4 regions of the Dactylosporangium sp. NPDC005555 genome follow, and region 2 is predicted to be linked to each of the others. Evidence: riboswitches for the same ligand, from Rfam matches in the RefSeq annotation. Region 2 holds a riboswitch; each other region holds the start of a gene.

Region 1 (2,192 bases), on a different contig from region 2:
ATCAGCCTCGGCGATCAGCTGGCCGGCCGGCTGGAGGGCAAGTCGAGCCTCGGGCGGCTCGGGCTGCTGACGCACTCGACCGCGGGGTTCATCGACCCGGGGTTCTCCGGGCACGTGACGCTCGAGCTGTCCAATGTGGCCAACCTGCCGATCATGCTCTGGCCGGGGATGAAAATCGGGCAGCTGTGCATCTTCCGGCTGTCGAGCCCGTCAGAGCATCCCTACGGGTCCGCGGTCTACGGCAGCAGGTACCAGGGCCAGCGCGGCCCGACGGCGAGCCGCTCCTATCAGAACTGGCGCACCTGGCCCACAACGACGTAAGGGGGCCGAAGCCCCCCTTGGTCGAAACCGGAAACTAGCCCACTCTGCCGTATCCCGCGATCGGCGCACTGTCGATCTTCTTCATGCGGACCACGTCGCCGCTGGTCGGGGCGTGGACCATCCAGCCGCCGCCGACATACAGGCCGACGTGGTGCAGGTCGCTGTAGAAGAAGACCAGGTCGCCGGCCTTCAGGTCGGCGCGGGTGACGCGCTTCGTGTCTGAGTACTGCCACTTCGTGTAGTGGCGCAGCGTGTGGCCGGCCTGCTTCCACGCGTACAGCGTGAGGCCCGAGCAGTCGAACGTGCTGGGACCCTCGGCCGCCCACACGTACTTCTTGCCGATCTGCTGGCAGGCGACCTGCGCGGCCTTCGCGGCGTCGCCGCCGGAGTATTCGACCGGGCAGGCGACGGGGCGCAGCTCGCCGGTCGCGCCGCCGGACCCATACGCCTTGGTGCGCATGTCGTTGAGCTGCTTGATCTCGGCGTTGATGGTGGTCTCTTTGGCCGCCATCTCGGCCTCGGCGGCCTTCTGCGTGGCGATCAGGTCGTCGAGCGGCTTCTTCTGGTCGTCGAGGACCTTCTTGCTGTCCATGACGTCCTTGATGCCGGCGGCCTCGTCCTTGGCCAGCATGTTGAGCATGACCAGCTGCTCGGCGAAGGTGTCCGGCGAGCCGGTCGTCATCAGCGCGTTGAAGCTGGAGACGCGGCCGGTCTTGTACTGCAGGACCGAGAACGCGCTGACCCGCAGCAGGGCGGAGTCGACCTGCGCCTGGAGCGGGTCGATCTGGTTCTTGAGTGCCGTCTGCTTCGCCAGGTTGGCCTTCAGCTCGCCCTTGAGCTGGTTGTGCTGCTCGATGATGGGCTCGACTTCATTCCACTTCTTGTCGATCTGCGCTTCGAGCTCGGCCGGGGTCGGGTCCGCCTTGGCGGCTCCGGTGATCCCGATGGCGAGCGACAGGCCGCCGAGTGTAGCGACGAGGAGCCGAACCAGACGGTTGGGCCGCATCGAGGAGATACTCCTTCTTCCAGCCGCCTACCGGGTTAGCTGACGGGTTCGGACGGGAAGGTCGTCCTACCGCGACGTGTCGCGGATTCACCCCAAATGGCGCAGGTGGGTCCCCGGTTCAAAGAAAAATTCGACTCGGCGGTGCCGTCTGGCGCGCCCGTGCTGGGCGCGGACATCCATCCGACCGGAATTCACGTTATGGCGACCGCTCCGAACGGGCAAGTCGATCCTCGATTGTTGTCCGAATTGGGCGAAAAGTCAGGCCACTCCGGCGACAAACACGTCATCAATTGCACCGATGAACTGGTCGTTGTTCGCACTGGTGCCCTTGCCACCAATACAGAGGGGATCCGGGTTCACTATGGACAGTGACGAAGGGATCGGCGATCTTCCCTTGATCCGACCGTCGACAGCCACTGTGAGCAGGGCGTCACTGCGCGAACACTCGATCTGGTGCCACCGTCCGTCGGCCACGGTCAGCGACGCGAGGGCTACATAAATGGTAGGTCCAGAAGTGCCGACAATCACACAACTGGGACGCCCCGCGGCACCGTCCACCTGCAACTTGAACTGACTGCCACCGACCGAGAACCCTTTTTGCAGCACATTGGCGCCCTTGGAAGTCTCATCCGGCGCTACGAGCACACTGGCGCCATAGGTGAACGCGCCCTGTCCCGGATTGAGGAATTCCGCGGGGCCGCTCTGCAGGATGGCACGTGCACAACTCTCCGCACCGTAATGCTCACACGGCTGCGGAAATCGCACCGCGAGTCCGCCGTTGTGCGGCACCGTCGACAGGTCCCCGCCGGCCTTGCGGACCCGCAGCGGCAGCCGGCCCGCACCGTCCAGGACTGGACCGATGATG
Region 2 (2,192 bases):
CACGGCACCGAACACGGCACCGAACGATGGAACACCGCGGGGCACGGACCAACGTCCGCGCCCCGCGATCGAACCGTGCGTCAGACGCTCCGCTCCTGCCGATCCGGGACGACGGCGTCGGCGCCGACGGAGGCCGCGTCCAGGGCCGGGGTCAGCTCGGGCGAGATGACGTCGTTGATGGTGGTCTCGCGGAGGCGACGGTTGTGCCGCGGCTCCTGGCGGGTCTTCGCGTCGCTCAGCAGGCGGCGGAGGTCGTCGCGGACCTCGTTGATCGCGGCGTGCAGGTCCTCCTCCGACGATGTCGCGACGATCTTCTGGTGGCCGGCGATCCAGCACTCCAGGGTCACCTTCTGCCCACGGGCGGACCGGTCCTTCACCGACACCTCGAACTCGGTGGAGTCGACAGGAAACCCGGCCAGGTGACTGTCGAGCGTGGCGAACTGCTCGGCGATCCAGACCCTGTCCCCCTGGGAGAAGCCGGCGCCGACGCGCAGGCAGTCCTCGACTGTGGCCGGTGTGCTCGTAGCACTTCTCGACATGTCCGAGACCCCTTCCGTTGCTTGCCTTGACCATCACCGCTTACCCCGCAATGACCCTGTTCATGTCCCCCAAACCTTCCTAGGAGGCTAGCCTACCACCTCCTCGAGCCACCCGCAGAGCCCCCGAGCGGACCGCCACCGGGCCGTTACCGAAGGTCCGTGAAAAGGATGAATGCGCAGGTGGTTAGGGTCGGCGGCGGCCCCGTTCGTAGGTGCTGACCGCGCCGGCGAGGGCCGGCGGCGAGCCGTGCCCAGCGGGCCGGGGAACCACGTTTCTTGGGGTGAATCCGCTCGAATCGGAGCGGTAGGGGCGACTGTTCCGTCCCGAATCCGTCAGCTCACCCGGTAGGCGGCCGATGGAGGGAACAGTATGTCCAGACCTCCGTGGATCGTCGCCGCCCTGACGGCGCTCGCGATCCTCCTGACCCCGGCCGTGGTGCTCGGCACGGCCTCACAGGCGTACGCCAGTGAGGGTGGCGACCCTGCGCTCATCAAGAAGCTCGACGAGACCAACCGCGCGTACATCGACGCGCAGAACGTCCTGACGGCGTCGCTCGCACGACAGACGACCCTGAAGCGGCAGCAGGACGAGCTGGAGCCGCGGTACGCCGAGCTCCGCGACGACACCCAGTCGATGTCGATCGCCGCCTACCAGAACGGCGGCGGCCTGCGCAGCGCGGCCACGCTGCTGGACAGCGGCACACCCGGAGTGTTCGCCGACCGCGTGAGCACCCTGGAGGTCATCGCGCGCGGCAACGCCGAACAGCTCAAGCAGGTGACGAAGGCCCGCGAGGAGCTGACGAGGACGAAGGCGACCATCGACGCCGAGGTCGCCAAGCAGCAGGCCAGCATGGCGGTGATGACGAAGCAGAAGGCCGAGCTCGAGGAGGCCCTCGCCCAGTCGAAGAACGCCGTCGACGCGTCCACCACGTGGAGCGGCAACACCACCGGCAAGGCCGCTGAGCCCGCACCCCGGCGGGCCGACGGTTCCTGGCCGGCCGAGTCGTGCGGCACCGCCGACCCGACGACGAAGGGCTGCCTGACCCCGCGGACGCTGCACGCCCTGCAGCAGGTGCAGAAGGCGGGCTTCGGCCACTTCGTGTCGTGCTGGCGGCCGCCGGGCGAGCCGTATGAGCACCCCAAGGGCCGGGCCTGTGACTTCGCCGCCGACGCGAAGGACTTCGGCGGCGTGGCGACCGGCGCGTCGAAGGAGTACGGCACGCAGCTCGCCGCCTGGCTGGTGAAGAACGCCCAGGCGCTCGGCGTCATGTACGTGATCTGGTTCAAGCAGATCTGGACGCCGGCGGGCGGCTGGCACTCGTACGGCAGCGGTCAGGGCGACCCGAGCAGCGACCACACCAACCACGTGCACATGTCAATCTACTAACACCGACAGCAGCGCCGACACCGCCGGCAGGGCCGCTCTGCCGGCGGTGACCAGCGCGTCCAGCCGGCGCGCACCGGCGACCGGGAGATCGGTCACCCGCAGGTTCAACGAGGACACGTCCCGCAGCGCCAGGTCCGGCGCGATCGTGGCGCCCTGACCCGCCGCGACGAGCGCGAGGACGACCGGATAGTCGACGCACGCGTGCACCCGCCGCGGGGTGAAGCCACGCTCGCGGCCGAGCCGGTCCAGGATCTGTCCGGTCGTCG
Region 3 (2,192 bases), on a different contig from region 2:
GCCGCCGGCGCTCACTGCCGGTCGCCGCGGCCCTCGCCGCGGGCGCCGACGAGCTCGACGACCTGCTGCGCCGCGAGAGCCGTCTCAGCGACGCCGACCTCGAACGCGCCGCGAAGGTCATCGAGCGGGCCGGCGCCCGCACGTGGTGCGTCCGGCAGGCCGAGGATCTTCTGGCGCAGGCGCTGCTCGTCCTCGACCTGGCGATCCCGGAGCCGGCCGCGGTCGCCGAACTCGTCGCCCTGGCCCGCTGGGCGACCCGCCACCCCGCCTGAACCCTGCCGTGACCGCACCGCACCGCACCGAGCCGGCCCGGTACGGTGCGGTCACGGGCATCAGGTGAGGGCGCCGACGATCTGCGCCGCGCGGGTCGCGTGCTTCTGGTAGGCAGCCGGGAACGCCGAGCGCTGCACCGCCTGCGCGGCCGCGGTCACGCTCATCCGCTGCCACCCCTGCACGCGGGACAGCGCGTCGTAGAAGAGCATCGCGGAGTGTGCCGGACTCATCAGCTCGGCCACGGTGCCCCAGCCCTGGCTGGCCCGCTGCTGGAACAGCCCGACCGAGTCGTGGTCGGACGAGACGCCCTCGTGCGGCAGCCGCAGGCTGGACGGGACGGCGGAGCTGGCGACGTTGTAGAGGTCGCTCTCCTGCATCGCGGTCGCGATCGCCACCACGAGGGCCTGGTCGGGCATGCCCTGCGCCCGGCCCTGCTTGACGATGATCGCGGCGTTGTCCATCTGCCGCTGATCGAGGCCCGCGACCGGCCGGACGACGGGCGGTGCGGGCGGCACCGGCGGCACGACCGGCACCGCCGCGGCGAGCGGGCCTCCGGCCGGCGCGGACCCGGACGCAGACGCAGACGGCGACGGCGACGCGGACCCGGAAGCCGGCGGCGAGGACGTGGCGACGACGCCCGGCTCGGCGTACGCGGGGCCGGTGAACGGCGGCGACTCGGCCGGCACGCCGGCCAGGATCGAGGCGGACAGCACAGCGACCGAGAAGGCGCCGGTCTTCGCGACGAACCGGGCGTTGAACGCCGGCCGGCGATGTCGCGGATTGAACTCGCGTGGCAATGACTTCACTACTGATATTTCCTCTTCGTGGCAGGCAGCATCGGCACGCCGCCAAGAGGACGGCGCGCTGGAAGGGGGGAATCAGCGGTGCGGCGTTACGTGGTCATGCGGGCGGCAAGCATCGACGCAGACTCCTTCCGTGGCCGCCTACCGGGTTAGCTGACGGGTTCGGGCGGGAAGCTTCGCCCTACCGTGGCCCAGCCACGGATACACCCCAGAGGACTACATGGGTCCCCGGCTCGCGAACGTCTCGCGACTCGACGGCGCCCGCCCGGCAGCACCCGATGGGGTGCAGGTCGACCGGAGCAGACCACCCGACCCTACTGGGCCGCTTCTGGCCGGGCCAACCGCAGCAACGGCAATCCACCCGGCGCACCCGAACGATCACCGAACGCTGTCACCCGGCCGGTCACCTCTCCGGCGTGACGGCCGCCCTTGACCAGGTACATCGCCCGGTCGGCGGCACGCAGCGCGGCGCCCGCGTCCTCGACCGTGTCATCGATCACGGCCACGCCGACGCTGACCCGGACCCGCATGATGTGCCCCTGGTGCGTGACGGGTGCGGCGACGGAGCGCTCCAGGCGGTCGACGAGCGCGCCGAGGTCGGCGACGGCGACGTTGCCGGTGAGCACCACGAACTCGTCGCCGCCGAGCCGGGCGACGGTGTCGGTGGGTCGAACCAGCGACACCAGCCGCTGCGCGACGGCGACGAGGACCGCGTCGCCCGCGTCGTGGCCGAGGGTGTCGTTGACGACCTTGAAGTCGTCGAGGTCGCAGAAGAGCAGCGCGCTGATCACCTGCTCGGTGCGGGCCCGCCGGACCGCGGCCGCGAGGGGTCCGGCGAAGGCGTCGCGGTTGGCGAGGCCGGTCAGCGGGTCGCGGGACGCCCGCCGCACGAGGTCGGCCTCGGTCGCCTTGCGGCCGGTGATGTCCTGCACCTGCGTGATCGCGAACGCCGGCGACCCGCCGACGACCGACATCGTCGCGGAGATCCAGATCGTCTCGCCGTCGCCGCGCACGCAGCGGACCTCGTGGTCGCGGATGGATCCGGAGCGGCCGGCGAAGACCGCCCTGCTGCGGTCGAGATCGTCGGGGTGGATGAGGTCGCCGAAGCGCATCGAG
Region 4 (2,192 bases), on a different contig from region 2:
GGCCCGATGACGGCGAAGAGCTCGTCCTTGGCGACGGTGAACGAAACACCGTCGATGGCTTTGACGCCGGCGAAGCTGAGCCGGACGTCTTCGAAACGCAGCACGGCGACTCCTTTTGTTGCTACGACAGCCAGCGTTTACGGCGCTTGTAGTGCTTCACGTCGCGGAAGGACCGTTCGGCCCGTCCCAGGTAGAACTCGCGGATGTCGTCGTCGGCGAGCAGTTCGGCGGCGGGCTTGTCGAGCACGACCTTGCCGGTCTCCAGCACGTATCCGTGCTCGGCGATGGACAGCGCCATGGTCGCGTTCTGCTCGACCAGCAGCACGCCGGTGCCGGCCCGGTTGATCTGCACGATCAGGTCGCGGACCTGCTCCACCAGGCGCGGCGCGAGGCCGAGGCTGGGTTCGTCGAGCAGCAGGTACGTCGGGTCCGACATGAGCGCCCGCCCCATCGCCAGCATCTGCTGCTCGCCGCCGGAGAGGTATCCGGCGATGCTGCCGCGGCGCTGCGCGAGGACGGGGAAGAGGTCGTACATGCGGTCCATGGCCTCGGCCCGGCCCTTCGGGCGGGTGTGGGCGCCGAGCCGCAGGTTCTCCTCGACGGTGAGCTCGGCGAAGGTCCTGCGCCCTTCCATCACCTGCGAGACGCCGCGGCGGACCACGGCGGCCGGCCGCAGCCTGTGGACGGGCTTCTCGTCGAGCGTGATGGCGCCCTTGGTGATGGCGCCGTCGTGGACGCCGAGCAGGCCTGACAGGGCCCGCAGCAGCGTGGTCTTGCCCGCACCGTTCGCGCCGAGCAGCGCGACGATGCGTCCTGGTGGGACCTGCAGGCTGACGCCCCGCAGGACCAGCATCACGTCGTCGTAGACGACCTCGAGGTTCTGGACACGCAACATCCGGTGACGCTCCTCCGGGGGTGTTCGGAGTGGGCGAACTATGTGCATCGACGGTGAATAAAGTTACGTGTATTTAACCGGGTTCCAGAGCAGAATCAAGCCCCAATTGTGTGTCCGTCAACACCGTCTTCAGTGGTGCATCACCGTCCGATGTGGAGCGACAACTCGTGGTGATACGGACTTTCAGTACAATAGATATTGAACGACTCGCACGGGTTTCGCTTCGCTGGTGATCACGTTAAGTTAGGTCCCGGCCTGCCCGGCAGTCCGTCGCCCAGCCCGGGCGGCGCCGGCAAGCGCCGCCGAATCGAGCGCCGTCACGGCGCTGTGCGAGCCGGGGACCCAGGTTCCTTGGGGTGAATCCGCGAAGCCGCGGTAGGGCGCACTCTCTTCCCGCCCGAACCCGTCAGCTAACCCGGTAGGCGGTCGGTGAAGAAGGGTCATCCCTTGTCCGTCGGACACCGCGCCAGACGATCCCTGCTGCGCACCCTGATCATCGGGGCCGTGTCGCTGGTCATCGTGGCGCCCGCGAGTGTCGCCAAGGCCGACCCCACGCTCGCCGAGATCGAAGCCCAGCTCGACAAGGTGGGCGACGAGTTCGAGGCGACGGTCGAGGCCTACAACAAGGTCAACGAAGAGCTCGCCAACGCCCAGGCGGCCAACGCCGAGCTGCAGAAGAAGCTGCAGCCGTTCGAGGCCAGCGCGGCCGCCGCCACCGCCAACGTCGACGTGCTCGCGGTCGCCGCGTTCAAGACCTCGGGCAACTTCGCCACGCTGTCGGTCATCCTCGGGTCGCAGTCCTCCGACTCGCTGATCGACCAGCTCTCCACCCTGCAGCAGATCAACAAGCACCAGCAGTCGGAGATCGGCGCTCTGAAGGTCGCCAAGGCACAACTGGCCGACGAGCAGAAGAAGATCGACGACACGATCGCCGCGGAGAACGCGAAGAAGGCCGACCTCGAGGTCCAGAAGAAGAAGATCGAGGGCGACGTCAAGAAGCTCGAGGACCTCAAGCGCCGGGCCTCCGCGGCCGGCAGCACCAAGACCGCTGCGGCGACCAAGCCGGCCGGTCCGCCGCCCGCGGTGTCGGGCGTCGCCGGCAAGGCCGTCACCTTCGCGTGGAACCAGATCGGCAAGCCCTACAAGTGGGGCGCCGCCGGTCCGGGCAGCTACGACTGCTCCGGTCTCACGTTGGCGTCGTGGAAGGCCGCCGGCACGGGCATCCCCCGGATCGCCCAGGACCAGTACAAGGGCACCGCCCGTGTCTCGCAGGCCGACGCCGCTCCGGGTGACCTGG

What was found. Region 2 has a riboswitch for cyclic di-AMP ahead of ABZS58_RS29840 (hypothetical protein). Riboswitches for the same ligand answer to the same signal wherever they lie in the genome.
Region 1: it holds a riboswitch for cyclic di-AMP, as region 2 does, so the genes downstream of both, ABZS58_RS02680 (NlpC/P60 family protein) here and ABZS58_RS29840 (hypothetical protein) in region 2, are expected to answer to the same signal.
Region 3: it holds a riboswitch for cyclic di-AMP, as region 2 does, so the genes downstream of both, ABZS58_RS15960 (hypothetical protein) here and ABZS58_RS29840 (hypothetical protein) in region 2, are expected to answer to the same signal.
Region 4: it holds a riboswitch for cyclic di-AMP, as region 2 does, so the genes downstream of both, ABZS58_RS22280 (NlpC/P60 family protein) here and ABZS58_RS29840 (hypothetical protein) in region 2, are expected to answer to the same signal.

Annotation. Positions count from the first base shown of each region.
Region 1 covers NZ_JBEXDG010000002.1:7,050-9,241, forward strand. The annotation lists gene dcd (dCTP deaminase) at 1-321, shown strand, start outside; gene ABZS58_RS02680 (NlpC/P60 family protein) at 356-1,327, opposite strand; cyclic di-AMP (ydaO/yuaA leader) riboswitch at 1,336-1,478, opposite strand; gene ABZS58_RS02685 (LamG-like jellyroll fold domain-containing protein) at 1,586-2,192, opposite strand, start outside.
Region 2 covers NZ_JBEXDG010000030.1:77,380-79,571, reverse strand. The annotation lists gene ABZS58_RS29845 (HPF/RaiA family ribosome-associated protein) at 81-539, opposite strand; cyclic di-AMP (ydaO/yuaA leader) riboswitch at 768-907, shown strand; gene ABZS58_RS29840 (hypothetical protein) at 910-1,926, shown strand; gene ABZS58_RS29835 (LysR substrate-binding domain-containing protein) at 1,915-2,192, opposite strand, start outside.
Region 3 covers NZ_JBEXDG010000012.1:29,233-31,424, forward strand. The annotation lists gene ABZS58_RS15955 (polyprenyl synthetase family protein) at 1-272, shown strand, start outside; gene ABZS58_RS15960 (hypothetical protein) at 333-1,079, opposite strand; cyclic di-AMP (ydaO/yuaA leader) riboswitch at 1,200-1,343, opposite strand; gene ABZS58_RS15965 (diguanylate cyclase) at 1,391-2,192, opposite strand, start outside.
Region 4 covers NZ_JBEXDG010000019.1:23,519-25,710, forward strand. The annotation lists gene ABZS58_RS22270 (ABC transporter ATP-binding protein) at 1-104, opposite strand, end outside; gene ABZS58_RS22275 (ABC transporter ATP-binding protein) at 122-895, opposite strand; cyclic di-AMP (ydaO/yuaA leader) riboswitch at 1,186-1,334, shown strand; gene ABZS58_RS22280 (NlpC/P60 family protein) at 1,343-2,192, shown strand, end outside.